3 regions of the Streptomyces sp. NPDC087845 genome follow, and region 2 is predicted to be linked to each of the others. Evidence: predicted binding sites of a transcription regulator. Region 2 holds the regulator's gene; each other region holds the start of a gene.
The links. Region 2 encodes HrcA, which represses chaperone genes, less so after heat shock. Its sites were predicted from a motif close to TTNGCACTCNGNNNNNCNGAGTGCNAA; they were not measured.
Positions count from the first base shown of each region.

Region 1: the regulator HrcA is predicted to act here: its motif matches at 7,292-7,318, upstream of groES (co-chaperone GroES).
Region 3: the regulator HrcA is predicted to act here: its motif matches at 1,422-1,448, upstream of groL (chaperonin GroEL).

Region 1 covers NZ_JBIUVC010000001.1:579,213-589,083, forward strand. Annotated here, with positions in the region: gene ACIOMQ_RS02550 (substrate-binding domain-containing protein) at 1-523, shown strand, start outside; gene ACIOMQ_RS02555 (ABC transporter substrate-binding protein) at 706-2,034, shown strand; gene ACIOMQ_RS02560 (sugar ABC transporter permease) at 2,034-2,927, shown strand; gene ACIOMQ_RS02565 (carbohydrate ABC transporter permease) at 2,924-3,778, shown strand; gene ACIOMQ_RS02570 (hydroxyacid dehydrogenase) at 3,814-4,842, shown strand; gene groL (chaperonin GroEL) at 5,109-6,734, opposite strand; gene groES (co-chaperone GroES) at 6,832-7,140, opposite strand; gene ACIOMQ_RS02585 (DUF6234 family protein) at 7,450-7,935, shown strand; gene ACIOMQ_RS02590 (polysaccharide deacetylase family protein) at 8,198-9,190, opposite strand; gene ACIOMQ_RS02595 (methyltransferase domain-containing protein) at 9,306-9,871, shown strand, end outside.
Region 2 covers NZ_JBIUVC010000004.1:300,777-310,647, reverse strand. Annotated here, with positions in the region: gene ACIOMQ_RS13425 (ATP-binding SpoIIE family protein phosphatase) at 1-189, shown strand, start outside; gene hemW (radical SAM family heme chaperone HemW) at 421-1,662, shown strand; gene ACIOMQ_RS13415 (DUF3097 domain-containing protein) at 1,836-2,672, opposite strand; gene ACIOMQ_RS13410 (MBL fold metallo-hydrolase) at 2,698-3,417, opposite strand; gene hrcA (heat-inducible transcriptional repressor HrcA) at 3,615-4,631, shown strand; gene dnaJ (molecular chaperone DnaJ) at 4,632-5,768, shown strand; gene ACIOMQ_RS13395 (nitronate monooxygenase) at 5,930-7,003, shown strand; gene ACIOMQ_RS13390 (16S rRNA (uracil(1498)-N(3))-methyltransferase) at 7,000-7,746, shown strand; gene ACIOMQ_RS13385 (hypothetical protein) at 7,862-8,395, shown strand; gene ACIOMQ_RS13380 (S41 family peptidase) at 8,476-9,871, shown strand, end outside.
Region 3 covers NZ_JBIUVC010000001.1:972,801-982,671, forward strand. Annotated here, with positions in the region: gene groL (chaperonin GroEL) at 1-1,259, opposite strand, end outside; gene ACIOMQ_RS04525 (cold-shock protein) at 1,581-1,787, opposite strand; gene ACIOMQ_RS04530 (MoaD/ThiS family protein) at 2,210-2,488, opposite strand; gene thrC (threonine synthase) at 2,518-3,837, opposite strand; SAM riboswitch class I at 3,855-3,981, opposite strand; gene ACIOMQ_RS04540 (glucosyl-3-phosphoglycerate synthase) at 4,135-5,079, shown strand; gene ACIOMQ_RS04545 (trehalose-6-phosphate synthase) at 5,134-6,525, shown strand; gene otsB (trehalose-phosphatase) at 6,530-7,408, opposite strand; gene ACIOMQ_RS04555 (DUF3263 domain-containing protein) at 7,579-7,845, opposite strand; gene ACIOMQ_RS04560 (extracellular solute-binding protein) at 7,950-9,248, opposite strand; gene ACIOMQ_RS04565 (sugar isomerase) at 9,522-9,871, shown strand, end outside.

The DNA of each region.
Region 1 (9,871 bases), on a different contig from region 2:
CCTGCTCGCCGTCCGCCACCTGGTGAATCTCGGGCACGGGGCACCGCTGCTGATGGCCCGTGCGGACTCGCCGACCGCCCTCGCGGTGCGGTCCGGATACGAGGAGGCCCTGGCCGTGCTCCGGCTGCGCACCCCGCAGGACGTGATCGATTCCGTACCGGCCGAACTCGCCCCGGACGCGTTCGAGCAGGCCGTGCAGGCACTGCGCGAGGCAGTCCACTCGGGCGTGGCGACGGCGGCGCTGATCCACAATGACGTCGACGCGATCCAGGTGGTGCAGCGCCTGGCCGAGCTGGGCGTACGGGTGCCGGACGATCTGGCGCTGATCGCCTACGACGACGAGGTGGCGGCCCTCGCGGACACCCCGCTCACCGCGGTGGCACCGCCCAAGCGCGACGTGGGCCGCCATGCGACGGAACTGCTGGTGGAGCGGCTCGGCCAGGGCGTGGGCGCGCCCCGGCGGCATCTGACGCTGCTGCCGCAGCTGCGGGTCAGGGACTCCTGCGGAGCATCCCTGTCGTAGACAGGGGCGGCGGGCGTTCCCAGGGGCCCGTGCACCCTTCACGAAGAGCGTCCCACAGTGGTTCCGTACGTAACTTATCTGATCTTTTTTCGATCAATCGCTCTTTCGCTCTTGACTTCGGTCACGGCTGGTCCAAGGATCACGGCCAACGCCAATGTCGTCGCCTGTTCAGGAGCCTCGCTGTGAGCCGCAGTTCGAGCAGAACGTCCCTCGCCGTAGTCGGCGCCGCCACCGCCCTCGCCGTTCTCACGGCCTGTGGCGGCAGCGGCGACGACACAACCGCCGCCGGAAGCGACGGCAAGCCCGTCAGCATCACCTTCTGGGGCTGGGCCAAGGGGTCCAAGGAGGTCGTTGACGCGTTCAACGCCTCGCACAAGGACATCAAGGTGGTGTACGAGGAGATCCCGTCCGGCAACGCGGGCGGCTACGCGAAGATCTCCAACGCGGTGAAGGCGGGCAACGCCCCCGACCTGGTCTCCATCGAGTACCCGCAGCTTCCGGAGTACGTCAGTCAGGGCGCGCTCCAGGACATCGGCCAGTACTTCACCGACGACATCAAGAAGAAGCTGCTGCCGCAGGCGGTCGAACTGACGACGCTCGGCGGCAAGAGCTGGGCCGTCCCGTTCGACGCCTCGCCGCAGTCGTTCTTCTACCGCAAGGACCTGTTCGAGAAGTACGGCGTCGAGGTCCCCAAGACCTGGGACGAGTTCCGCAAGGCCGCCGAGAAGGTCAAGAAGGCCGACAAGAAGGCCCGCATCGGCACCTTCTTCCCCGACGACCCGAGCACGTTCCAGGCGATGTCCTGGCAGGCCGGCGCCCAGTGGTACAAGCCCGAGGGCGACACCTGGAAGGTCGAAACGGCCGACGCGGCCACCAACAAGGTCGCCGACTACTGGCAGGGTCTGCTCGACGACGACCTGATCCGCTCCAACGCCTCGTTCAGCCCCGAGTGGACCAACTCCCTCAAGAACGGCGGCACCGTCGGCTACCTCGGCGCCGCCTGGGGCGCGGGCGTTCTCAAGGCCACGCTGCCCGAGCAGAGCGGCAAGTGGGGCGTCGCCCCGATGCCCAGCTGGGACGGCAAGGCGGCCAGCGGCATGCTCGGCGGCTCCACCTTCGCGGTGACGAAGACCAGCAAGAAGGCCGCGGCCGCGGTCGAGTTCGCCACCTGGATGTCGACCACCGAGGAAGGCATCAAGGCCCGCATCGAGTCCGGCACGTCGAGCGCCTTCCCGGCCGCGGCGGCGCTGCGCCCGGTGGCGAAGAAGTCCTTCGACGCCGGCTTCTACGGCGGCGAGGACATCTACCAGGTGTTCGAGGGCGCCGCGACGTCCATCGGCCCGAACTGGACCTGGGGCCCGACGACCGGCACCACGAACATCACCATGAAGGACCAGTTCGGCAAGGTCGCGAGCGGCGGCACCACCATCAAGGACGCCGTGAAGGCCGGGCACGACGCCACGGTCGCCGAGCTGAAGAGGCGCGGTCTGAAGGTCGAGGACGCAGGCTGATGAGACGCGCCCGGACGACCAGAGCCGCCGCCATCCTGCTGGGGCCCTTCTTCGTACTGTTCACCGTGGCCATGGTGCTGCCGATCGGATACGCGGTCTGGCTCAGCCTGTTCACCGAGAAGCAGTCCGGTCTGGGCTTCGGCGGCACCGAGACCGTCTTCAGCGGACTCGACAACTACACGGCGGCCCTGGGCGACCGGGCGTTCCGCGAGGGCTTCGGCGTACTCCTCGGATACTGCCTGTTCTACATTCCGCTGCTGCTCATCGGGGCCCTCGCCCTCGCCCTGCTGCTGGACTCCGCACTGGCCCGCGCCCGCCGGTTCTTCCAGCTCGCGCTCTTCCTGCCGCACGCCGTGCCCGGCATCATCGCCGCGCTGATCTGGGTCTACCTCTACACACCCCAGCTCAGCCCGGTGGTCAACGCCATGGAGTCCGGCGGCATCGGATTCGACTTCTTCTCGCCCGAAGGCGCCCTCCCCTCCATCGTCAACATCGCCCTGTGGGAGTGGCTCGGCTACAACATGGTGATCTTCTATGCCGCGTTGCAGGCCATCGACCGCTCCGTACTCGAAGCGGCCACGGTCGACGGGGCCGGTGCCTGGCGCGTCGCACTCAGCATCAAGGTCCCGTTGATCCGCGCGTCGGTCGTGATGGTCGCGCTGTTCACGGTCATCGGCTCGCTCCAGTTGTTCACCGAACCGCTGATCCTCAACAAGGGGACCGGTTCCGCCGTCTCCTCCACCTGGACGCCGAACATGTACGCGTACACCGCGGCCTTCGAGCGCAACGACTACGGCCTCGCCGCGGCCTCCTCCATCCTGCTGGCGCTCACGGCCGCGCTGCTGTCCTTCGTCGTCACCCGCTTCACCGGCCGGAAGGGCAAGAAAGCATGAACTCCCCCGCCTCCCGCGGCCGCTGGATGTCGAAGACCGCGGTCAACGGCTTCCTCCTGCTCGCCGTCGTCTACATGCTCTTCCCCCTCGTCTGGCTGGTCACCGCCGCCACGAAGGACACCGGCGGACTGCTCGCGGGCAACGCGTTCTCCTTCGAGGGCTTCAACCTCGGCGAGAACCTGTCGAACCTGGCCTCCTACGGCGACGGCATCTACTTCCGCTGGTACCTCAACAGCCTCTTCTACGCGGGCGGCGGGGCGATTGTCTGCTCGCTGATCTGCGTCGCCGCGGGATATGCCTTCGACAAGTACGAATTCCGGGGCAAGGAGAAGCTGTTCGCCCTTGTGCTGATGGGCGTGCTCGTCCCCACGACGGCGCTCGCCCTGCCGATGTATCTCCTGGCCTCCAAGACCGGCCTGGTCAACACCTACTGGTCCGTGCTGATCCCGGTGCTCGTCAACCCGTTCGGCGTGTATCTCGCCCGGGTGTTCAGCACCGGCTACATACCGAACGAGGCCCTGGAGGCCGCCCGTATCGACGGAGCGGGCGAGCTGCGCGTCTTCTGGTCCATCGGGCTGCGCATGGTCATGCCGGGCTTCGTGACCGTCTTCCTCTTCCAGTTCACCGCGATCTGGAACAACTTCTTCCTCCCCCTCGTGATGCTCTCGGACCGCAAGCTCTTCCCGCTGAGCCTCGGTCTGTACTCCTGGAACACCAACACCCACGGCGAGCCGAGCTTCTATCCGCTCGTCGTCACCGGCTCCCTCCTCGCCGTCATCCCCCTGATCGTCGCCTTCGTCTCGCTCCAACGGCACTGGAAGGCCGGTCTGACCGCCGGCAGCGTCAAGTGACTCTCGCGCGAGCCCTGAGGAGTACGAGTTCCACCATGCCCCACGCCACTGACAACCGGCCGACCGCCCTGCTCGCGATGGCCCCCGGCATCGACGCGCGCCTCCTCGCCGACCGCCACCGCACCCGGCTGGCCGCCCTCACCCGCACCGACCCGCACCTCGTCGCCCACGACCTCGCCGACCCGACACCCGAGGTGGCCGCCGCGCTCGCCGATGCCGAGGTGCTGTTCACCTGCTGGGGCGCGACGCCGCTCACCACCGAGGTGCTGGCGGCCGCGCCCCGGCTGCGGGCCGTGGTCCACGCGGCCGGCTCCGTGAAGCACCACATCACGGACGCCTGCTGGGAGCGCGGGATCGCCGTCACCTCGGCGGCCGGCGCCAACGCGCTGCCGGTCGCCGAATTCACGCTCGCCGCGATCCTGTTCGCGAACAAGCGCGTCCTGCACTCCGCCGACCGCTACCGCGCGCTGCGCACCGAGCACGACTGGCTCGCGGAGCTCGACGGCTCCGGCAACTACCGGCGCACGGTCGGCGTCGTCGGCGCCTCGCGCATCGGCCGCCGGGTGATCGAGCTGCTACGCCCCTTCGATCTGGACGTCCTGCTGTACGACCCGTACGTGGACGGTCCGGAGGCAGCGCGGCTCGGTGTCCGGCTCACCTCGCTCGACGAGCTGTGCGCGAGCAGCTCGGTCGTCTCGGTGCACGCGCCGCAGCTCCCGGAGACGCACCATCTGATCGGGGCGGCGCAGCTGTCTGCCATGGCGACCGGGGCGACCCTGATCAACACGGCGCGGGGTTCGCTGGTCGACGAGGACGCGCTGCTGCCCGAGCTGACGAGCGGGCGGCTGCACGCGGTGCTGGATGTGACGGAGCCCGAACTCCCGCCTGCGCACTCGCCGTTGTACGACCTGCCGAATGTGCTGCTCACTCCGCATGTCGCGGGCTCGCTGGGCGATGAGCTGCACCGGATGGCCGACGAGGCGCTGGATGAGCTGGAGCGGTACGTGCAGGGGCGGCCGTTCGCGGATCCGGTCGTGGCGGGAGTGCTGCCGCACTCGGCGTGACGCCGGGCGGGCTGAAGGATCCCGCGGTCGCCGGGGCGAGCCCGACACGGTCCCGACGCCCCCTGGCGAGCCCGGCGCGGCCCCTCGGGCGGGCCCAACGCCGTTCCCCGGGCGGGCCCGGTGCCGCCCCCCGGGCAGTCCCGACGCTGCCCTCCCCCGGGCGGACCCGGTACAGCCCCCCATCGAGCCCGATACGGGCCGCACGTGCCGAGGCCCGGTACCCCGCGACGGGGTACCGGGCCTCAGTGGCTGGGTGGAGCTGTGCGTCAGTGCGAGTGACCGTGGCCGCCGTGACCGGCCTCGGCCTCTTCCTCGGCCGGCTTCTCGACGACCAGCGTCTCGGTCGTGAGCAGCAGCGACGCGATGGACGCGGCGTTCTCCAGCGCGGAGCGGGTGACCTTGACCGGGTCGATGACGCCGGCCTTCACCAGGTCGCCGTACTCGCCGGTCGCGGCGTTGAAGCCCTGGCCCTTGTCGAGCTCGGAGACCTTCGAGGTGATGACGTAGCCCTCAAGGCCGGCGTTCTCGGCGATCCAGCGCAGCGGCTCGACGGCGGCGCGGCGCACGACCGCGACACCGGTGGCCTCGTCGCCGGTCTTGTCGAGGTTGCCCTCCAGGACCTTGACGGCGTGGACCAGAGCGGAGCCACCACCGGAGACGATGCCCTCCTCGACCGCGGCGCGGGTCGCGGAGATGGCGTCCTCCAGACGGTGCTTCTTCTCCTTGAGCTCCACCTCGGTGGCGGCACCGACACGGATCACGCACACGCCGCCGGCCAGCTTCGCGAGGCGCTCCTGGAGCTTCTCGCGGTCCCAGTCGGAGTCCGTGGCCTCGATCTCGGCCTTGATCTGGTTGACCCGGCCCTTGACGTCGCCGGGCTCGCCGCCGCCGTCCACGATCGTCGTGTCGTCCTTGGAGACCGTGACGCGGCGGGCGGTGCCCAGCACGTCCAGACCGGCCTGGTCGAGCTTGAGGCCGACCTCCTCGGCGATGACGGTCGCACCGGTGAGGGTGGCGAGGTCGCCGAGCATGGCCTTGCGGCGGTCACCGAAGCCCGGGGCCTTCACCGCGACGGCGTTGAAGGTGCCACGGATCTTGTTGACGACCAGGGTCGACAGGGCCTCGCCCTCGACGTCCTCGGCGATGATCAGCAGCGGCTTGGAGCCACCGGCCTGGATGACCTTCTCCAGCAGCGGGAGCAGCTCCTGGATCGAACCGATCTTGCCCTGGTGGATCAGGATGTACGGGTCGTCGAGGACGGCCTCCATACGCTCCTGGTCGGTGACCATGTACGGGGACAGGTAGCCCTTGTCGAAGGCCATGCCCTCGGTGAAGTCGAGGTCCAGACCGAAGGTGTTGGACTCCTCGACGGTGATGACGCCGTCCTTGCCGACCTTGTCCATCGCCTCGGCGATGAGCTCGCCGACCTGCGGGTCCTGCGCGGAGAGCGCGGCCACGGCGGCGATGTCGGTCTTGTCGTCGATCGGGCGGGCGGTCGCGAGGAGCTCCTCGGACACGGCCTTGACCGCGGCGTCGATGCCCTTCTTCAGGGCGGCCGGGGACGCACCCGCGGCGACGTTGCGCAGACCCTCGCGGACGAGCGCCTGGGCCAGCACGGTGGCAGTGGTCGTACCGTCACCCGCGACGTCGTTGGTCTTGGTCGCCACCTCCTTCACCAGCTGGGCACCGAGGTTCTCGTACGGGTCGTCGAGCTCGACCTCGCGCGCGATGGTGACACCGTCGTTGGTGATGGTGGGAGCGCCGAACTTCTTGTCGATGACGACGTTGCGGCCCTTGGGGCCGATCGTCACCTTGACCGTGTCGGCAAGCTTGTTGACGCCGCGCTCAAGGGCGCGACGGGCGTCCTCGTCGAACTTCAGGATCTTCGCCATGGGAGCTGAGCTTTCCTCTCGAACGAACTGCGCCCCCGACCGCCCGGCTGGTTAGTTCGCAGGGGGCCAGGGGCGCAGAACAGAAAACGTGGGTGAATTACTTCTCGATGATCGCGAGCACGTCGCGAGCCGAGAGGACGAGGTACTCCTCGCCGTTGTACTTCACCTCGGTGCCGCCGTACTTGCTGTAGAGCACGACGTCGCCGGTCTTGACGTCGAGCGGAAGGCGCTCGCCGTTCTCGAAGCGGCCCGGGCCCACGGCCAGGACGACGCCCTCCTGGGGCTTCTCCTTGGCGGTGTCCGGAATGACCAGGCCGGAGGCCGTGGTCTGCTCGGCGTCGAGCGGCTGGACCACAATGCGGTCCTCGAGCGGCTTGATCGCAACCTTGGTGCTGGCGGTCGACACGATCCGGTCTCCCCCTTCGGAGATCTCACGGGGTAACAGTCTTGGGGTGGCGACCAGGTGGATCCGTCGTCGCGGGTGCCGGACCTGCCAGTCGCACAGTACTGCTGGCACTCTCCAGTGGTGAGTGCCAGCACCGAGACTATGACCGCGATTAGCACTCGGTCAAGCGGAGTGCCAATCCAGCCAGTCGTGGCGTCGGGAAATCCCCGTCGGCGCGCGGTGTCGGCGGGGGCCGGCCGCAGGCAACGGTCCGGACACCATGGGGACAACGCGGGGACGGACCGCACCGTTCCGTACGACCGTGGGTTCATGCTCGAACCTCCGTACCCACCGCCGCCGGGCTCTCCCTCGCCGCGCCCCTCGGCCGCACGGGACTCCCCGCCCGCGGCGAGCGGCTGCCTCGACGTGCTGCTGGGTCTGCTGCTGGTGGTTCTGGAGGGGCTGGTCTGCGCGGCCGCCGCCTACTGCCTGGCCTTCGCGCGGTGGGACCCCGGCGGACAGGAGCCGGCGGGGCCGCCGCCGATGGACTGGACGCCCGTCCTCGTCTTCGGCGGGATCGCCGCGGCGGTCTGCCTGATCGCCGCGGCACTGATCCGCGCGGGCCTGCCGCGGGCGGGGGCGATCCAGATCCTGGTGGCTCTGCTGCTGTGCGCGGTGACGGTGCTGACCGGGCACGAGGACTACCGCCGCTCGCACCCGGCGCCGGCCTCCACCCCTTCGGACGGTCCCGGCCGGTCCGGCCACCAGTGCCTCAGCGGCGGCGACAACCACGAGTGCCTGGACTCCGGCGGCTGATCGCAGGCGATGACGACCAGCGACCCCGGCGCCCCGTGATCACCGTGATCACCACGCTCACCGTGATCACCACGCTCACCGTGCGGACGCGCCTGCGAACGCGCCTGCGGGCCCGCCGCAGGGGTCGGCCGGGGGTGGGCCACCCTCTGTGCGGCCTTGCGGCCCAGCCGTTCGATCGGGTCCACCGACTGCGCGCACCCGGCGATGGCGGTCAGGAGCGCACCGGCCGCCAGCAGTCCGGCGAGCGCCCGGTACGCCCTTCTCATACGTAGTCCTCCAGCCGGGCCACGGCGTACCCCTTGTCCGTGACGGTCTTCATGACCGCGCGGACCAGGTCGGCCATGCCGGCACCCCATTCCTTCGGGCCCCGGAAGTGCGTGAGGATGATGTCGCCGGGGTGCAGGTCCTGGTCCTCCTCGCGCCACTCCATGTGGTCCGGAAACGCCTCCGCGTTCCAGAGCGGCACGGCCTTGATGCCGCAGGACTTGGCGATCCGGAGCGTGTCGCCGTTGTAGTTGCCGTACGGCGGCCGGAAGAGGGTGGGGCGCTTCCCGAACTGCTTCTCGATGATGGCCTGCTGGTCGCAGATCTCGCGCTTCTGCTCGCGGTGGGAGAGACCGGGCAGGTAGGGGTGGTTGAGCGTGTGGTTGTTGAGACCGGTGCCCAGCCGCTGCGCCTCCCCGAAGTATCCGTAGTTGTCGCGCACCTCGTAGTCGCTGAGGAAGGCGCTGTACGGGATGTCCAGCTCGTCCATCATCTGGAGCAGTTCGGGGTCCTTCTCGGCGCCGTCGTCCATCGTCAGGAAGACGACCCGGTCCTTGGTGGGGACGGTGGTGAAGACCGGCGGCAGGGAGTCGTCGCCGCCCTTCACCTCGAAACCCTTCCGGGTGGTGAGGTGCGGTTTGACGGCGGGCGGCGGGGGCGCGATCAGCGGGGGCCGGGCCAGCCGCCATTTCTTGGCGAGGGCCGCGCGTACGGCCGGGCGGAGTTTCGCGTTCTCGTAGGACCCGACGGGCGCGCGGCCCGGCCCGCCCGGCCGCCCGGGGCCCGCCATCTGCCCGGGACCGCCCGGATGTCCGGCGGAGGGCCGGACCCGGTGTTCGATGTCGGCGTCGGCCCGGCCGCCGGCCCCGGAGGCGCAGCCGGAGCCGACGGCGGCGATCAGGAGCGCGGCCAGGACCGCGCGGGCCGGCCGGTACCCGCCGGGGCCCCGTCCGCACCCGGGTCCCCACGCACCCGATTCGCCGTAATACATGACCAATTCTTCCTTTTGTCGTACAAGTTGCATGGAGTCGCATCCTGCCAGCACCGGCGAGGCGCTCCGGCCCGACACCGCGGCCGGGTCCACCGGTCAACCCGGCTGGCTCACAATGGGACGGGTGAACGCTCTCGCCCCGAACACTCCGCACGGCCCGAACGACCCGTCGGGCACCCACGGCCGGCCGGCCGGCACCGACAGCCCCCTGGCCGCCTTCATGGCCCTGCGCACCCCCGAGGGCGCGGCGCTCCTGGACGAGCTGCGGTCGTACGACCCCGCCCAGGAGCTCGCCACCGCCACCCGGCTGCGCCGCACCCACCCGGCCTCCCTGGTCTCGGCGGCGCTGGGGCAGGCGCGGCTGCGGCAGCGGGCGGTGGCGAAGTTCGGCGCCGAGGACGCGTACCGGATGTTCTTCACGCCGAACGGCGTCGAGCAGGCGACCCGTACGTCGGTGGCCACCCATCGCGCGCAGCGGTTCGTGGCGGCCGGCGGGGTGCGGAGCGTCGCCGACCTCTGCTGCGGGATCGGCGGCGACGCGATCGCGCTGGCGCGGGCGGGCATCTCCGTCCTCGCCGTGGACCGCGACCCGCTGACCGCCGAGGTGGCCCGCGCCAACGCCGCCGCGCTCGGGCTGGACGGCCTGATCGAGGTGCGGTGCGCCGATGTCACCGAGATCGA
Region 2 (9,871 bases):
GACGGCGTGACGGAGCGGCGCTCCGGGACGCTGATGTTCGACGACGGGGACGGCCTGGCCCAAGCGCTGGCGGACTGCGCCGGCCTGTCGGCGGACGGGATCGCGGACCGGATCAAGCGGGCCGTGCACGAATTCGCCGAGCGGCCGCCCGATGACGATCTGGCGCTGCTGGTGCTACAGGCGGGGTGAGCGCAAGGGCGGGGCGGCCGGGTGGGGCTCGGTGGGTGCGGCCCGGGGCGGTGGCCCGGCGCGGTGGCCCGGCGCGGTGGCCCGGTGGCCCGGTGGTGCGGTCCGGCGCGGTGGCCCGAGGCGGTGGCCCGCCGGGTGCGGCCCGGCGGGGCGGCCGGGCGGGGCGGTCCGAGGGTGCGTCCCCGTCTGTGATCACGAGCGTGGCTCGGAGGTCCCGGGCGGCGGGTGACAATGGGCGGTATGCCTTCCGTACTGCCCGATGGTGAACCCGTACCCGACGACGGGGCGCTGCCCCGCCATGCCCTGGAAGGCGCCGCCGACCGGCCGCTCGGCTTCTACCTGCACGTGCCCTACTGCGCGACCCGCTGCGGCTACTGCGACTTCAACACGTACACCGCCACCGAGCTGCGCGGCTCCGGCGGTGCGCTGGCCTCCCGGGACAACTACGCCGCCCATCTGATCGGCGAGGTCCGCCAGGCCCGCAAGGTCCTCGGCGACGATCCGCGCCAGGTCCGTACGGTCTTCGTCGGGGGCGGTACGCCGACCCTGCTGGCCGCGGCGGACCTGGTACGGATGCTGGGGGCGATCCGCGACGAGTTCGGGCTCGCGGACGATGCCGAGATCACCACCGAGGCCAACCCGGAATCCGTCGGTCCGGCGTATCTGGCCGAGCTGCGGGAGGGCGGCTTCAACCGGGTCTCGTTCGGGATGCAGAGCGCGCGGCAGCACGTGCTGAAGATCCTCGACCGTACGCATACGCCGGGGCGGCCCGAGGCGTGTGTCGCCGAGGCGCGGGCGGCGGGCTTCGCTCACGTCAACCTCGATCTGATCTACGGAACGCCCGGGGAGTCCGACGACGACTGGCGCGCCTCGCTGGCCGCGGCGATCGGCGCGGGGCCGGACCATGTGTCGGCGTACGCGCTGATCGTCGAGGAGGGCACCCGGCTGGCCCGGCGGATCCGGCGCGGCGAGATCCCGATGACCGACGACGACGCCCACGCGGACCGCTATCTGATCGCGGACGAGGCGATGACGGCGGCGGGCTTCTCCTGGTACGAGGTGTCGAACTGGTCCCGCACGCCCGAGGGCCGGTGCCTGCACAACGAGCTGTACTGGCGCGGCGCCGACTGGTGGGGCGCCGGTCCCGGGGCGCACAGCCATGTCGGCGGGGTGCGCTGGTGGAACGTGAAGCATCCGGGGGCGTACGCGCAGGCTCTGGCCGAGGGGCGGTCGCCGGGGGCCGGGCGCGAGATCCTCTCCGCGGAGGACCGGCGGGTCGAGCGGATCCTGCTGGAGCTGCGGCTCGCGGAGGGATGTCCGCTGTCGCTGCTGGCACCGGCGGGGCTGGCCGCGTCCGAGCGGGCGGTGGAGGACGGGCTGCTGGAGCGGGCGCCGTACGGGGCGGGGCGGGCGGTGCTCACGTTGCGGGGGCGGTTGCTGGCGGACGCGGTGGTACGCGACCTGGTGGACTGAGAGGGCGGGGCGTACGCGGGCCCCTGAGGAGCGAGCTCCGGGGCGTACGCGACCCCCTGTGCAACGGGCCCCGGGGCGTACGCGACCCCCTGAGGAGCGGGCCCGGGGCGCACACGGGACCCCGCCCCGGGGGCCGCTCCTCGGGGCCGGGCCCCCGCCCCGGGGCCGGCTCCTCAGACGCCGGGGAGGCTGTCCTCGGGCGCCGTCACGAAGTCGATCAGGTGTTCCACGGAGCCCAGCAGTGCCGGCTCCAGATCCCGGTACGACCGCACCGTGGACAGGATGCGCTGCCAGGCCGCGCCCGTGTTCTCCTCCCAGCCCAGCGCGCGGCACACGCCCGTCTTCCAGTCCTGGCCGCGTGGGATCACCGGCCAGGCGGTGATCCCCACGGACGACGGCTTCACCGCCTCCCACACGTCGATGTAGGGGTGGCCGACCACCAGGACGTCCGTGTCCGACACCTGGGCCGCGATCCTGGACTCCTTGGAGCCGGGAACCAGGTGGTCGACCAGGACGCCCAGCCTGGCGTCCGGGCCGGGGGAGAATTCGCGCACGATGGCCGGGAGGTCGTCGATGCCCTCCAGGTACTCGACGACCACGCCCTCGATCCGCAGATCGTCGCCCCAGACCCGCTCGACCAGCTCCGCGTCGTGACGGCCCTCCACATAGATCCGGCCCGCCCGCGCGACCCGGGCGCGCGCGCCGGGTACCGCGACCGAACCCGAGGCCGTACGCGCCGGGCGTGCGGGAGCGGCCGCCGACGGGCGTACGAGCGTGACCACCCGGCCCTCCAGCAGGAAGCCGCGCGCCTCCATCGGGAACACCCGGTGCTTGCCGAAACGGTCCTCCAGGGTCACCGTCGGTCCCTGGGCCGTCTTCTCGCAGCGGATCACCGCACCGCAGAATCCGGTGGAGACCTCCTCCACGACCAGATCGGGTTCGGCGGGGACCTCGGGAACGGGGGCGGACCTCTTCCACGGCGGGGTCAGGTCCGGCTGGTAGCTGCGCATCGGAAGACGATAGGACGGGAACAGGTCACGACACGCCGAAGAGGGCGGCCAGCCGGTCGCGCTGCGCCCTGACGAACACCGCGTCCACCACCTGCCCGTGGCCCGGCACGTACACCGCGTCCTCGCCCCCGAGCGCCAGCAGCCGGTCCAGCGCGGCCGGCCAGCGGGCCGGGACCGCGTCCCGGCCCGCCTGCGGTTCGCCGGACTCCTCGACCAGGTCGCCGCAGAGCACCACCGCGGGGGAGCCGGGGACGAGCGCCACCAGATCGTGGCCGCTGTGGGCGGGGCCCACGTTCGCCAGCAGCACCTGGCGGCCGCCCAGGTCGAGCGTCCACTCGCCGCACACCTCGTGGTGGGGCGCCACCACCACGCCGGCGGCCTCCGCCGCGTCGTGCTCGGACAGCCCGTGGCGGACCGCGGAGGCGTACAGCGCGTCCGCCCCGGACTTCAGCAGGTCCGCCATGCCGACCGCTCCGTACACCTGGACGCCGGAGAACGCCGCGGTGCCCAGCACATGGTCGAAGTGCGGGTGGCTGAGTGCGATATGCGTCACCTTGCGGCCGAGCAGGGCCTGTGCCTGGGCACGTACTTCGGCGCCCTCGCGGAGCGTCGATCCGGTGTCGTAGAGCAGCACACCATCGGCTCCGACCACCAGCGCGACGGTCGCATCCCATCCTGGAAGGCGCCGTCGGCCCATTCCGTGACCGAGTCGCTCCCAGCCGAACTCTTCCCAAGAGACGTCCATACCGGGACGCTATCGGCAACGACCTGCGTGGTCACGCGGTAGCGTGGCCGGTCGCCCTTGCTAGGTCCCCACTCGGCCGCCGTACACTGGCCGGGGGATTGCTGGCACTCGCGAGGACAGAGTGCCAGGCGGATTCCTGGGAATGAAACAGGGAACGGCCCGAGAACCACCGAGGAACACAGCTGGAGGTGTGCGCCATGCTCAGCGAACGCAGACTCGAAGTGCTGCGCGCCATCGTCCAGGACTACGTCGGCACCGAGGAGCCCGTGGGCTCCAAGGCGCTCACCGAGCGGCACAAGCTGGGGGTCTCCCCGGCCACCGTCCGCAACGACATGGCGGTGCTGGAGGACGAGGGCTTCATCGCCCAGCCCCACACCAGTGCGGGGCGTATCCCGACGGACAAGGGCTACCGGCTCTTCGTCGACAGGCTCGCGGGCGTCAAGCCCCTCTCGTCGCCGGAACGCCGGGCCATTCACAACTTCCTCGACGGCGCCGTCGACCTCGACGACGTCGTGGGCCGCACCGTACGGCTGCTCGCGCAGCTGACCCGGCAGGTCGCCATCGTGCAGTACCCCTCGCTGACCCGGTCCACGGTGCGGCACGTGGAACTGCTGTCGCTGGCGTCCGCCCGGCTGATGCTCGTGCTGATCACGGACACCGGCCGGGTCGAACAGCGCATGATCGACTGCCCCGCCCCCTTCGGTGAGACCTCTCTCGCCGATCTGCGGGCCCGGCTCAACAGCCGGGTCGTCGGACGCCGTTTCGCGGATGTCCCGCAGCTGGTGCAGGACCTGCCGGAATCATTCGAGAGCGAGGACCGGGGGACCGTGTCCACCGTGCTCTCCACCCTGCTCGAAACCCTCGTCGAGGAGACGGAGGAGCGGCTGATGATCGGCGGCACCTCCAACCTCACCCGCTTCGGGCACGACTTCCCGGTGATGATCCGGCCGGTGCTGGAGGCACTGGAGGAGCAGGTCGTGCTGCTGAAGCTGCTCGGCGAGGCCAAGGACTCAGGCATGACCGTACGGATCGGGCACGAGAACGCCCACGAGGGGCTCAACTCCACGTCCGTCGTCGCGGTCGGCTACGGTTCGGGCGACGAGGCAGTCGCCAAACTCGGCGTGGTCGGACCGACCCGCATGGACTACCCCGGAACGATGGGAGCGGTACGCGCAGTGGCACGTTACGTCGGACAGATCCTGGCGGAGTCGTAAGTGGCCACGGACTACTACGCCGTACTCGGCGTGCGCCGCGACGCATCTCAGGACGAGATCAAGAAGGCATTCCGGCGGCTCGCCCGCGAGCTGCATCCGGATGTGAACCCCGATCCGAAGACCCAGGAGCGGTTCAAGGAGATCAACGCCGCCTACGAGGTGTTGTCGGACCCGCAGAAGAAGCAGGTCTACGACCTCGGCGGCGACCCGCTGTCCGCCTCCGGCGGCGGTGGCGCGGGCGGGTTCGGACAGGGCGGCTTCGGCAACTTCTCCGACATCATGGACGCGTTCTTCGGTACGTCGTCGCAGCGCGGGCCCCGTTCGCGCACCCGGCGCGGCCAGGACGCCATGATCCGGCTGGAGATCGATCTCGCCGAGGCCGCGTTCGGCACGACCAAGGACATCCAGGTCGACACGGCCGTGGTCTGTACGACCTGCAGCGGCGAGGGTGCCGCGCCGGGCACCTCCGCCCAGACCTGTGACATGTGCCGCGGCCGCGGCGAGGTCTCCCAGGTCACCCGGTCCTTCCTCGGCCAGGTCATGACCTCGCGGCCCTGCCCGCAGTGCCAGGGCTTCGGCACGGTCGTGCCGACCCCGTGCCCGGAGTGCGCCGGCGACGGCCGCATCCGGTCCCGGCGCACGCTCACCGTGAAGATCCCCGCCGGTGTCGACAACGGCACCCGCATCCAGCTCGCGGGCGAGGGCGAGGTCGGCCCCGGCGGCGGCCCGGCCGGCGATCTGTACGTGGAGATCCACGAACTGCCGCACGCGGTGTTCCAGCGCCGCGGTGACGACCTGCACTGCACGGTGACCATCCCCATGACGGCGGGCGCGCTCGGCACCAAGGTGCCGCTGGAGACGCTCGACGGACTGGAGGAGGTCGACATCCGGCCCGGCACCCAGTCCGGCCAGTCGGTCCCGCTGCACGGCCGCGGCATCACACATCTGCGGGGCGGCGGGCGCGGCGATCTGATCGTGCACGTCGAGGTCATGACCCCGACGAAGCTGGACCCGGAGCAGGAGAGGCTGCTGCGCGACCTGGCGAAGATGCGCGGCGAGGAACGGCCCACCGGCCAGTTCCAGCCCGGACAGCAGGGGCTGTTCTCCCGTCTGAAGGACGCCTTCAACGGCCGCTGACGGTTCCCGGGGACGGTTTCGCACACCGTTCCCGCGGCACCGTTCCCTAACGCCGGACGGGCTCGCTCACCGAGCCCGTCCGGCGTTCGCGCAGAGATTTGAGGACAAAGGGGACCCGGGCCGGGCACGCCACGGCAGGCGGGACGTGACACGATGCGGTCATGTCATCCGTGTTGACCGATCTCTGCCGGTATCCGATCGTGCAGGCCCCGATGGCGGGTGGTGTGTCCTGTCCGCAGCTCGTCGCGGCCGTCGCCGAGGCGGGCGGGCTGGGCTTCCTCGCCGCCGGGTACAAGACGGCGGACGGCATGTACAACGAGATCAAGCAGCTGCGCGGGCTGACCGGTCAGCCCTTCGGCGTCAATCTCTTCATGCCGCAGCCAGTACTCGCCGATCCGAGCGCCGTCGAGGTGTACCGGCATCAACTCGCCGGTGAGGCCGCCTGGTACGAGACCCCGCTCGGCGACCCGGACTCCGGCGGTGACGACGGCTACGACGCCAAGCTCGCCATCCTCCTGGAGGACCCGGTCCCGGCCGTCTCGTTCACCTTCGGCTGCCCGACCCGCGACACCCTCGACGCGTTCGCCGCGGCCGGTACGTACACCGTCGTGACGGTCACCACGCCCGAGGAGGCCCAGGCCGCCCAGTGGGCGGGTGCCGACGCGGTCTGCGTCCAGGGCATGGAGGCGGGCGGCCACCAGTCCACCCATCGCGACGACCCGCAGACCGACGGCACCGGTATCGGACTCCTCTCCCTGGTGACCCAGGTCCGCGAGACCGTACAGGTGCCGATCATCGCCGCGGGCGGGCTGATGCGCGGGTCCCAGATCACGGCGGTGCTCGCCGCGGGCGCGGAGGCGGCGCAGCTCGGTACGGCGTTCCTCGTCTGCCCCGAGTCCGGGGCGAATCTGCTGCACAAGCAGGCGCTGACCAACCCGCTGTTCGTACGGACCGACCTGACCCGGGCGTTCTCCGGCCGCCCGGCCCGCGGCCTGGTCAACCGCTTCATGCGCGAGCACGGCCCGTACGCCCCCGCCGCGTACCCGCAGGTCCACTATCTGACCGCCGGTCTGCGCAAGGCGGCGGCCAAGGCCGGTGACGCCCAGGGCATGGCCCTGTGGGCGGGGCAGGGGCACCGGCTGGCACGCGAGCTGCCCGCCGGCCGGCTGATCGAACTGCTCGCCGAGGAACTGGACGCCGCACGGGCGGCCGTGAACACAGGGAGTACGCAGTGACCGCACCGGTCTTCGTCGTCGAACAGGTCCCCGGCGGGCCCGAGTTCGTCCTGGAAGGGCCCGAGGGGCGGCACGCCGTGTCGGTGAAGCGGCTGCGGGCCGGCGAGGACGTCGTGCTGACGGACGGCCGGGGCCGGTGGACGGAAGGAGTCGTCGGGGCCGCCGAGGGCAAGGACCGGCTCGTGGTCGTCGACCTGGTGACGGTCCACGAGGAGCCGCACCCCGCACCCCGCATCACGGTCGTCCAGGCCCTGCCCAAGGGCGACCGGGGCGAGGTCGCGGTGGAGACGATGACGGAGACCGGTGTCGACGCGATCGTGCCCTGGCAGGCCTCGCGCTGCATCACGCAGTGGAAGGGCGACCGCGGCCTCAAGTCCCTCGCGAAATGGCGCAACACCGCCCGGGAGGCGGGCAAGCAGTCGCGCCGGGTGCGCTTTCCCGAGGTGGCGGACGCGATGACGACCAAACAGGTGACGGCACTTCTGGCCACGGCCGGCTTCGCCGCCGTCCTGCACGAGGACCGGGAGCACGACAGCGAGCCACTGGCAGCCGTCCAACTCCCCACCCGGGGCGAGATCGTGCTGGTCGTCGGCCCCGAGGGCGGTGTGTCGCCGGACGAACTGGCGGTCTTCGCCGCGGCGGGCGCCCGGACCTGCCGGCTCGGGACGTCCGTCCTGCGCACCTCGACGGCGGGTACGGCCGCGACGGCGCTGCTGCTGGGGCGCACCGGCCGCTGGTCGTGAGACCGGCCGGCCCGGGTGCCGGCCGGTCTGCGTTCCCTGCGATGCGCCGACGCCCCGCCCGGAGTGGCCGCAAACCGTCTACCGTCCCGCGGGTGAATGGTGGGAAGCTGCCCGTATGGGGACAACAAGGGCATGGGGTCGGATCAGGACCCGCCGCTTTCTGGCCGCGTCCGCGCTCGCGGGCGCGGCGGCCGCCGGTGCGGTGGCCTGTGAGCCGGTGGGCGGGCTGAACTCCGCGTCCATCGCCGTGACCACCGACCGGACCGGCACCAGCGCCCTGGAGCGCAACGGGGTCGACGTGCAGTGGCTGAGCTGCACGGCGGATGCCGGCGGGGCCCGGACCGGGGGCGCGTCGCCCTCCGCCTCCGCGCACCGGATCGCGAACGTCGACTGCACCGGACGGACCGGGAGCGGCAAGGCCATCACGATCGACGGCAAGGTGACTCAGGAACTCGACGGGCGGTGCGTGCGGGGGGACCTGACCGCGAAGGCCGGCGGGAAGGTCGTCTTCCGGGCAGATGTGCTGGGCAACTGCAACGCAGCCCCGTCGACCGGCGGCTGGGCGAATCCGCCCATGGGCGCCGGCAGCGGCGCCCGGCCGGCGGTCACCGTGACGGTCACGGTGACCGAGTCTCCCCGGGGCAAGTGAGCGCGTCCGGCACCGGGCCACCCGGCGGACTCCGGCCAACCCAGTTCCGCGGAGCACGCCCGCGGCCTAGGGTGATCGATGTGACGCAGCCTGCCTACCTCCGATACCCCCATGTCCAGGGCGATTTGATCGCCTTCACCGCCGAGGACGATGTCTGGCTGGCGCCGCTGGACGGCGGCCGAGCCTGGCGCGTCAGCGCCGACAACCGACCTGTCACCAACCCGCGGATATCCCCCGACGGGACCCGGGTCGCCTGGACGTCCACCCGGGACGGGGCGCCCGAGGTGCACGTCGCACCGGTCGACGGCGGCCCCTCCGAGCGGCTCACCTTCTGGGGCGACGCGCGGACCTCCGTACGCGGCTGGACGCCCGAGGGCGACGTACTGGTCATCAGCACCCAGGGGCAGGCGTCGCTGCGGCGCAGCTGGGCCAGGGCCGTCCCGGTCGACGGCGGACCCGCGCGGACCCTGCCGTACGGCCCCGTCGGCTCCCTCGCGCACGGGCCCGGCGGACGGGTCCTGCTGCTCTCGGTGACCATGGGGCGTGAGGCCGCCTCCTGGAAGCGCTACCGGGGCGGCACCGCGGGCAAGTTGTGGATCGCGCAAGAAGAGGCGGGCGACGGCCCGGTGGAGTTCGTGCGGCTCCACGAGGACCTCGACGGGAACCTCGAATGCCCGATGTGGGTGGGCGACCGTGTCGCCTTCCTCTCCGATCACGAAGGCGTCGGCGCGCTCTACTCCTCGCTCCCCGACGGCTCGGATCTGCGCCGCCACACCGCCGCCGAGGGCTTCTACGCCCGCCACGCGACCACCGACGGCACGCGCGTCGGCTACGCCTCGGCCGGTGAACTCTGGCTCCTGGACGACCTCGAAGGCGCCGCGCCCCGCCGCCTCGACATCCTGCTCGGCGGCCAGCGCGCCGACCTCCAGCCCCACTCCGTGCACGCCGGCAGCCACCTCGACGCCGCGTCCCCGGACCGCACGGGCCGCGGCAGCGCGGTCGGGACGCGCGGCGCCGTCCACTGGGTCACCCACCGCGAGGGCCCGGCCCGCGCGCTCGCCGTCGAACCGGGTGTGCGGGCGAGGATGCCCCGCACCTTCCAGGCCGACGGCGACCAGCACGTCGTCTGGGTCACCGACGCCGAGGGCGACGACGCCCTGGAGTGCGCGCCCGCCACCGGCACCGCACCGGGCTCGGTACCGCGCCGCCTCGCCGCGGGCCGGATCGGCAGGGTTCTCGACCTCGCCGCGGCCCCCGACGGCAGCCGGTTCGCCGTCGCCGCGCACGACGGGCGGGTACTGATCGTCGAGCGGGAGAGCGGCGAGGTCCACGAGGTGGACCGCAGCGAGCACAGCGACGCCTCCGGCCTGGTCTTCTCGCCCGACTCCTCCTGGCTCGCCTGGTCGCATCCCGGGCCCGAGCCGCTCAGGCAGCTCAAGCTCGCCCACCTCGCCGATCTCTCGGTCGCCGAGGCCA
Region 3 (9,871 bases), on a different contig from region 2:
GCCTGGAGCAGAGCCACGCCACCACCGGCGACGATGCCCTCCTCGACGGCGGCCTTGGCGTTGCGCACCGCGTCCTCGATGCGGTGCTTGCGCTCCTTGAGCTCGACCTCGGTCGCGGCACCGGCCTTGATGACGGCCACGCCGCCGGCCAGCTTCGCGAGGCGCTCCTGAAGCTTCTCGCGGTCGTAGTCCGAGTCGGAGTTCTCGATCTCGGCACGGATCTGGTTGACGCGACCCTGAACCTGGTCGCTGTCACCGGCACCGTCGACGATCGTGGTCTCGTCCTTGGTGATGACGACCTTGCGGGCGCGGCCGAGCAGGTCGAGACCGGCGTTCTCCAGCTTGAGGCCGACCTCCTCGGAGATGACGGTGCCACCGGTGAGGATGGCGATGTCGCCGAGCATGGCCTTGCGGCGGTCACCGAAGCCCGGAGCCTTGACGGCGACGGACTTGAAGGTGCCACGGATCTTGTTGACGACCAGGGTCGACAGGGCCTCGCCCTCGACGTCCTCGGCGATGATCAGCAGCGGCTTGCCGGACTGCATGACCTTCTCCAGCAGCGGAAGGAGGTCCTTCACGTTGCTGACCTTCGAGTTCACGATCAGGATGTACGGGTCGTCGAGGGACGACTCCATGCGCTCCATGTCCGTGGCGAAGTACGCCGAGATGTAGCCCTTGTCGAAGCGCATACCCTCGGTGAGCTCCAGCTCCAGACCGAAGGTCTGGGACTCCTCGACGGTGATGACGCCTTCCTTGCCGACCTTGTCCATGGCCTCGGCGATGAGCTCGCCGATCTGGGTGTCGGCGGCGGAGATGGAGGCGGTCGAAGCGATCTGCTCCTTGGTCTCCACGTCCTTGGCCTGCTCCAGGAGGGCGGCGGAGACGGCCTCGACGGCCTTCTCGATACCCCGCTTGAGGGCCATCGGGTTGGCACCCGCGGCGACGTTGCGAAGGCCCTCGCGGACGAGCGCCTGGGCGAGAACGGTGGCGGTGGTCGTACCGTCGCCGGCGACGTCGTCCGTCTTCTTGGCGACCTCCTTGACCAGCTCCGCACCGATCTTCTCGTACGGGTCCTCCAGCTCGATCTCCTTGGCGATGGACACACCATCGTTGGTGATCGTGGGGGCGCCCCACTTCTTCTCAAGGACGACGTTGCGACCCTTGGGGCCAAGGGTGACCTTGACGGCGTCGGCGAGCTGGTTCATGCCGCGCTCGAGACCGCGCCGGGCCTCCTCGTCGAACGCGATGATCTTGGCCATGTGAAGTGGTCCTCCCGGACAGGGGTGGATTTCTCCGGACCGAGTGGCGCCCGCGACGGACGGCCTGCGTGACCGGTGGTTCCTTGCCCCACCGGACCTGCGGGCCTCACCGGCCCGGTCCAAGTTCTGTCACTCTCACCTGGAGAGTGCTAACGCCAATGATTAGCACTCGACCCCGGAGAGTGCAAGCGTCCCCCTCGGGATGTGGACAACCACGCCCCCTCCCGGGCGGCCCCGGACGCACGGACGCACGGAGGGCCCGTACCCCAGGGGTACGGACCCTCCGTGCGTGAGTAGTGTCGTTGGCCGACCGCGTCGAGCTCAGCCGACGGCGAGCTTGACCATGTCCGCCTGCGGCCCCTTCTGGCCCTGCGAGATCTCGAATTCAACTCGCTGACCCTCTTCGAGGGTGCGGTACCCGTCCATCTGGATCGCGCTGTAGTGGACGAAAACATCCGCACCACCGTCGACCGCGATGAAGCCGTACCCCTTCTCCGCGTTGAACCACTTGACGGTGCCCTGAGCCATGCCTAACTCCCCTATTACTGGCCCTTGCACAGGACCGCACTTCGCGGACCCGGGTCAGAACTCACCCTCCGACAGGAGAGGGTGTGTGCGCCGGAACGCGTCGACCGCGGCCGAATGTATCTGCCCAACTGCCCTCTGCAACAGGTCAATCGGACGAGAATTCTGGGCAGCACCGAACGCCCGAATATGAGGGATTCATGAGATTCCAGGGCAAGTCGGGCCGGGCAAAGGCGACTTATGGCGCAAGGAGATCGAGCACTTTGGCTGCTTCTTGTCGCGACCGGGCGCATTCTCGTATGCGGGCGGTACGGGCAGCTGGGGGGACTTCCCACACTGTACCGCGCTCAACCATGCAGAATTGCCCCCTCCGCTTCTCTCGCAGAGGGGGCAATTCCGATAACGCCGTGAAACCGGACAGGGGGTCAGCAGCCGCCCGCGACCGCCGGGATGATCGAGATGCCGGCGCCGTCCGGCGTCGCCGTCTCCAGGCCGCCCTCGAAGCGCACGTCGTCGTCGTTGACGTACACGTTCACGAAGCGGCGCAGCTTGCCCTGGTCGTCCAGGACGCGCGCGGCGATGCCCGGGTGGTTCTGCTCCAGGGACTCGATGACCTGCGAGAGGGTCGAGCCCTCCGCCGGGACCTCGGCCTGGCCGCCCGTGTAGGTGCGGAGGATGGTGGGGATGCGGACCTTGACGCTCATGGCGGGTGCCTCTCTTCGGTCTCGGGTGGTCAGCTGGTGGCGAGGCCGGCGGCGCGGAACGCGTCCAGGCTCGGGCGGATCGTCGCGGTCGCCTGCGAGGTGGCGGCCACCGCGTCCAGGGTCTTGAGGCCGTCACCGGTGTTGAGGACGACGGTGGTCAGCGCCGGGTCGAGCAGACCGGCCTCGATGAGCTTCTTCGTCACGCCGACCGTCACCCCGCCGGCCGTCTCCGCGAAGATGCCCTCGGTGCGCGCCAGCAGCTTGATCGCGTCGACGACCTGCTCGTCGTCGACGTCCTCGACCGCGCCGCCGGTGCGGCGGGCGATGTCCAGGACGTACGGGCCGTCGGCCGGGTTGCCGATCGCCAGGGACTTGGCGATGGTGTTCGGCTTCTGGGGCCGTACGACGTCGAGTCCGGCCTTGAAGGCGGTGGAGACCGGGGAGCAGCCCTCGGCCTGGGCACCGAAGATCTTGTACGGCTTGTCCTCGACCAGACCGAGCTTGATCAGCTCCTGGAGGCCCTTGTCGATCTTCGTGAGCTGCGAGCCGGACGCGATCGGGATGACGATCTGGTCGGGCAGCCGCCAGCCGAGCTGCTCGCAGATCTCGTAGGCCAGGGTCTTGGAGCCCTCGCCGTAGTAGGGGCGCAGGTTGACGTTGACGAAGCCCCAGCCCTCGCCGAGCGGGTCGCCGATGAGCTCCGAGCAGAAGCGGTTGACGTCGTCGTAGTTGCCCTCGATGCCGACCAGCTCACCGCCGTACACCGCGGCCATGACGACCTTGCCCTGTTCCAGGTCGTGCGGGATGAACACGCAGGAGCGGAAACCGGCGCGGGCGGCGGCGGCGCCCACCGCACCGGCGAGATTGCCGGTGGAGGAGCAGGAGAGGGTGGTGAATCCGAAGGCGCGGGCGGCCTCGACGGCGATGGCGACGACCCGGTCCTTGAAGGAGTGCGTCGGGTTGCCGGAGTCGTCCTTGACGTACAGGCCGCCGGTGACGCCCAGCTCACGGGCGAGGTTGTCGGCCTTGACCAGCTTGGTGAAGCCGGGGTTGATGTTGGGCTTGTCCGCGACATCGGCGGGGACCGGCAGCAGCGGCGCGTAACGCCAGATGTTGTTCGGTCCGGCCTCGATGCGCTTCTTCAGCTCGTCGGGGGAGCCGCTCGGCAGGTCGTACGCCACTTCGAGCGGCCCGAAACACGACGCGCAGGCGAAAAGGGGGCCGAGCTCGAAACGCTCGCCGCACTCCCGGCAGGAAAGCGCCGCGGCGGGGCCCAGATCGACGGTGCCGGTCTCGGCGTCAGCGCCGGTGGAAGAATTGGTGCTTACTGCAACAGTCTGCGCAGCCATGGAGGCGAGGCCCTTTCTCCTCATCTTCCTCGCGGCGCATTTCGCCACGAGACGGAATTGGCACCTTCCCTACCTGACCTCGCGGTCGGCAGGAGGGTTGCCGGGACTTCAACGGGCCGTTCCCTCAGTCCCTCTGGATGAGCGCTGTGGCACCGGATCCACGATCCGGGCATTTATTGGCGGACTGACCCCGACATGCGACGGCCATCCGCGTTGTTCAAGACTGTAACCGAAGCAGCGGACAGTTGAGATAGTCGTCCGAACCGCGAGATGGATCACATACAGGGAGTATCGACCGTGCTGGAAGAGGTCGAACGCTGGCTGGCCAGGCGTTCCTGGTCGGTCGCCGACCGCCCGCTGGACCGGCTCCTCGCAGCCAAGGAACCGGGCCGCGGGAGCGTGAGCGTCGTGCTGCCCGCGCTGAACGAGGAGGCGACGGTCGGCGCGATCGTCGCGACGATCCGGCGCGAGCTGATGGAGAAGGTCCAGCTGGTCGACGAACTCGTGGTGATCGATTCCGGTTCCACGGACGCCACCGCGAAGGCGGCCCGGGAGGCCGGCGCGCGGGTGGTCCACCGGGACGACATACTGCCCCGGATACCTGCCGTGCCCGGCAAGGGCGAGGTGCTGTGGCGGTCGCTCCTGGTGACCGGCGGTGACATCGTCTGCTTCGTCGACGCCGACCTGAAGGACTTCTCGGCCGACTTCGTCTCCGGCATCGTGGGCCCGCTGCTGACCGATCCGGACGTGCGGTTCGTCAAGGCGATGTACGACCGGCCGCTCGGCGACACCGCGGGGCAGGGCGGCCGCGTCACCGAGCTGGTGGCCCGTCCGCTGCTCAATATGCACTGGCCGCAGCTGGCCGGTTTCGTCCAGCCGCTGGGCGGCGAGTACGCCGTACGCCGCTCCCTCCTCGAACAGCTGCCCTTCCCCGTCGGCTACGGGGTGGAACTGGGTCTCCTGGTCGACGCGCTGCACACGGTGGGCCTGGACGCGCTGGCCCAGGTCGACGTGGGGGTGCGCAAGCACCGCCACCAGGACGGTCAGGCGCTCGGCCGAATGGCGGCGGCGATCTACCGGACCGCCCAGCTCCGGCTGTCCCGCGGGCACCTGGTACGGCCTTCGCTCACCCAGTTCGAGCGCGGTGAGGACGGCTTCGTACCGCACACCCATGCGGTGGACACCGAGGAGCGGCCGCCGATGCGCGAGATCGAGGAGTACATTTCACGCCGCGCGGCCTGACGTGACCCGACTTCGCACGTTTGGGCGGTTCGTGATCGGGCTAGATTCCGCAACATGGTCTCCGAGCACGAAGCCCAGCCCGCCGCCCAGGTCCTCGTCGCGTCCAACCGCGGCCCGGTGTCGTACGCGCTGGGCACCGACGGGTCACTCGACGCGAAACGGGGCGGCGGCGGGCTCGTCTCCGGGCTGAGCGCCGTCAAGGACAAGCTGTGGGTGTGCGCCGCGCTCGGTGACGGGGACCGGGAGGCGGTCCGGCGCGGGGTCGGTGAGCCGGGCGTGCGGATGCTCGACATCGACGCGGCCGTGCACGCGGACGCGTACAACGGCATCGCGAACTCGGTGCTCTGGTTCATCCACCACCTGCTGTACCAGACCCCGCTGGAGCCGGTCTTCGACGCGGAGTTCCGGCGGCAGTGGGCGTCGTTCGAGACGTACAACCGGGCCTTCGCCGAGGCGCTCGCCGCGGAGGCGGGTCCCGGCGCGGCGGTGCTGGTGCAGGACTACCACCTGGCGCTGGTGCCCGGCATGCTCCGCGAGCTCCGCCCCGACCTGCAAATCGGCCACTTCACGCACACCCCGTGGGCGCCCGTCGACTACTTCCGCCTGCTTCCCGACGACATCGCCGAGCAGTTGCTGCACGGCATCCTGGGCGCGGACCGGGCGGCGTTCCTGACCCGGCGCTGGGCGGACGCCTTCATCGACTGCTGCACACAGATCCTGGGCGGCACCGGGCGGACCAGGGTCGGGGTGCACGGGCTCGGCGCGGACGCGGACTTCCTGCGCCGGCGCGCGCACGAGGCGGACGTGGACGAGCGGATGGCGGCGCTGCGGGAGCAGGTCGGCCCCGGGCGGAGGACGATCGTACGAGTGGACCGGACGGAACTGTCCAAGAACATCGTGCGCGGGCTGCTCGCCTACCGCGCGCTCCTGGACGAGCGGCCCGAATGGCGCGAGCGCGTCGTCCACGTCGCCTTCGCCTACCCCTCGCGGCAGGACCTGACGGTGTACCGCGACTACACGGCCGAGGTCCGGCAGGTCGCCGACGACATCAACGCCGCGTACGGCACGGCGGGCTGGACGCCGGTCGTGCTGCACGTCAAGGACGACTTCGCCCGCTCGCTCGCCGCATACCGGCTGGCCGACGTGGCGCTCGTCAACCCGATCCGCGACGGCATGAACCTGGTCGCCAAGGAGATCCCGGTCGTCTCCGACCACGGCTGCGCGCTGGTGCTGTCGCGGGAGGCGGGGGCGTACGAGGAGCTGGGCAGCGACGCGGTCGTGGTGAACCCGTACGACGTGTCCGCGACGGCCGCGGCGCTGCACGAGGCGCTCACGATGGCGGACGACGAACGGGCCGCGCGCACCGAACGGCTGGCCGCGGCGGCGGTGGCGCTCCCGCCGCAGCAGTGGTTCCTCGACCAGCTGGACGCGTTGCGGCGGGAGTGAGCCGTCAGACGCGCTCGGCCAGCGCCGCCAGGAAGGCGACGACGGCCCCCGGGCCGTCGAGCAGCAGGTCCGCGCGTTCGGCCAGTTCGGGCACCTCCGCGCTGCCGCTGCACACCAGCAGGCCGGGGATGCCGTCGGGGCCCTCGGTGCGGAGCTTCTCCACGGCGGCGTACGCGGCGAGGTCGCCCAGGTCGTCGCCCGCGTAGAGGACGGACTCGGCGTCCGTCTCCCGTACGTAGCGTGCGAGCGCCACGCCCTTGTCCATGCCCGGCGGGCGCAACTCCAGGACCAGGCGGCCCGGTTCGACGATCAGTCCGTGCCGGGCGGCGAGCTCGCCGAGGGGTTCGCGCAGGGCCTCGAACGCGGCCTGCGGGTCGGCGGCGCGGCGGGTGTGGACGGCGAGCGCCTGGCCCTTCTCCTCGATCCAGGTGCCGTGCCATGAGCCGAACCGGTCGAGCACACCGGGGAGTTCGGCGCGGACCGCGGCCGTGCCGGGGTGCGGGGCGGGGGTGCGGACGGTGCCGGTCACGGCGTCCCAGCGTTCGGCGCCGTAGTGGCCGAGGACGACGAGGTGGTCCAGTCCCCGTACTCCGGCGAAGCCGCCGTGCCGGACCGCGACGCCGGCCGGGCGGCCGGTGATCACGGCGATGGAGGCCACTTTCGGAGCGAGCGCGACGAGCGCGTCGACGGCGCCGGGGTGGGCTCGGGCCTGCTCCGGGTCGGGGACGATGTCCGCGAGGGTGCCGTCGAAATCGAGCGCGACGACGGCGCGGTCGGGGCGCGCGAGGATCGCGTCGAGGGCTTCTCGGCCGGCTGGGGTGGTGGGGGTGGGGAGCTCGGACGGGGTCTCGCTCGGCGCGGGTGCGTGCGGGTTGCTGCCCATGGGGCGAGCCTATAGCGGCGACGCGGCGCCGGGGGCCTGTGGCGGGCTTTCCCAGGGGCGCCGCCCCCGGACCGCCGCTCCTCGATCACCGAGGGGCCTGATGTCGCGGGGCGAAAACCGCAGCAGCAGCCCGGACGCGCTCACCGCAGCGGCGGCCCGGACACGCCCCCTCAGCGGCGCCCCCGCTTCGCGTCCCGTACGCGGCGCAGGCGGTTCACCGTCACGGGGTCGGCCTCCAGGGCCCGGCGGTCGTCGAGGAGCGCGTTGAGCAGTTGGTAGTAGCGCGTCGGCGAGATGCCGAGCCGTTCGCGGATCGCGCGGTCCTTCGCCCCGGGCCCGGCCCACGACTGCCGCTCGACGGCGAGCACGGCACGGTCCCGGTCGGAGAGGCCGCCGGGGCCGTCCGCGGTGCCGGGGCCGTTCGAGGAGGTGGTCACATCAGCCAACCTATCGCCCGGCCGGGGAGCCGCCACCCGTTCCCCCGGCCGCTCCGTGCTCCGGTGCCCGGTGTCCTTCGTCCGCCCTCCGCTCGCGTCCTGCGCTACTCGGCGCCCTCCGCCGCCGTCGCGTCCCGTGCGATCCGTCCCAGCGTCCTCGCGGGGCTGCCGCCCGGTTCGACCGCCTTGCCGATGTTCTCCTTGATCGACTCGCTGGTCCGGGCCCAGGACGTCTTGCCGTACGGGTAGAACTCCGCGTTCGGCAGCGCAACCAGGAACTTCCGCAGCGGCTTGTAGCGGGGGTCGGACTCCATCGCCGCGGAAGCGCTGTCGGTGACCGGCAGCATGTCGTACTCGTCGGCGAAGTCGATGACGTTCTTGTCGGTGAACAGGTAGTTGAAGAATTTGCCCATCTCCACCCGGTGGCCGCGCTGCTTGAAGCCCATGATCCAGTCGGCGACACCCATCGAGCCCTTGGAGGGACCGCCGGCACCGGGCAGCGGGACCATGCCGACCTGGATGCCCTTCTTCTCGGCCTCCTGCATCAGCGTCGGGTGGCCGTTCAGCATGCCGACCTCGCCGCGCGTGAACGCGGCGAACGCCTTGCCCCGGTCGAGCTTGCCGGGCGCGACCGGGCCCACGAGGCCCTTGTCGACCAGGTTCGTCCGCAGCCAGTCGAACGTCCTGACGTTCTCGGCCGAGTCGATCTCGTACGAGCCGGCGTCGTCGACATAGCCGCTGCCCCCGCTGAGCAGCCACATCATCGTCTCGCCCTGGGCCTCCTCCGGGCCGAACGGCAGCGCGATCGGGTAGGTCACGCCCCGCTGCTTGAGCACCGCCGCGTCCTCGCGTATGTCGTTCCAGGTCCGCGGGGCGTCGAGGCCGGCCCGCGCGAAGTACTTCTTGTTGTAGAAGAGCAGCCGGGTGCTGGCGACGAACGGCATTCCGTACTGGGTCCGGTCCACGCTGCCCGCCTCGGCGAGGTGCGGCAGGAAGTTGGCCTGGGCGGGGATGGTCAGCAACTGGTCGGCCCGGTAGAGCTTGCCGGCCTTGGCGTAGTCGGCGTACGAACCGATCTGGGCGATGTCGGGGGCCTGCCCCTTCTTCACCATCCCGGCGACCTCGCGGTCGATGTCCGTCCACGCGTAGACGCTGACATCGATTCTGATGCCGGGGTGGGACGCCTCGAAGCCCTTCACGAGCCGGGCCCAGTACTTCTCGGAGCTGTTGGCCGCGCCGGTGCCGTAGTCGGCCGCGACGAGCCTGAGGGTGACGTCCCCCGATCCCCTGCCGGTGCCCCCGCAGCCCGACGACGTTGCTGCCAGTCCCAGTGCGGCCACAGCCGCTATAAGTCCCGAGTAGCGCCGCTCCACAGCCCAGACCGTCCTTGTCCGTCGTGTCATCCGGGCCGGCCACGTCCTCGTGGGGCCTCCGGATGAGGTGCGATCCTCCCGCGGACGATCGCCGAAGGTCTACACCAGCGCGGTATCGCTTTCGCAACGTCGTCGGATCCGCGTCCGGTCGGCGCGCGAGGGCATTGCCCTTGATCGACGCCGACTGCTAAGCAGGTTGCGGCGCAAGGCACTTCCGGGTCTTTGGCGGTCCGGGCCTTGTTCCGACGCTGTGCCGCACCGCCCGCATCGCCACCCGTTCCATGCCGCAAGGAGCCGTTCAGCATGTCCCGTACCGCATCAGAGATTGCCACCCAGCCCGACTGCTGGCGGCGTGCCGCAGAGGCGGGGGCGGTGTTCGACGGACTGCCGCGGCCCGGTGAGCGGGTCGCCGTCACCGGGTGCGGCACCTCCTGGTTCATGGCCATCGCGTACGCGGCGCTGCGCGAGGCGGCCGGGCAGGGCGAGACGGATGCGTACCCCGCCTCGGAGTTCCCCGCCGGGCGGCCGTACGACCGGGTGGTGGCGATCACCCGCTCCGGTACGACGACCGAGGTGCTGGAACTCCTCGGCGAGCTGCGCGGCAAGGCCGTCACCGTCGCGCTGACCGCCGACCCGAGGACGCCGGTCATGGA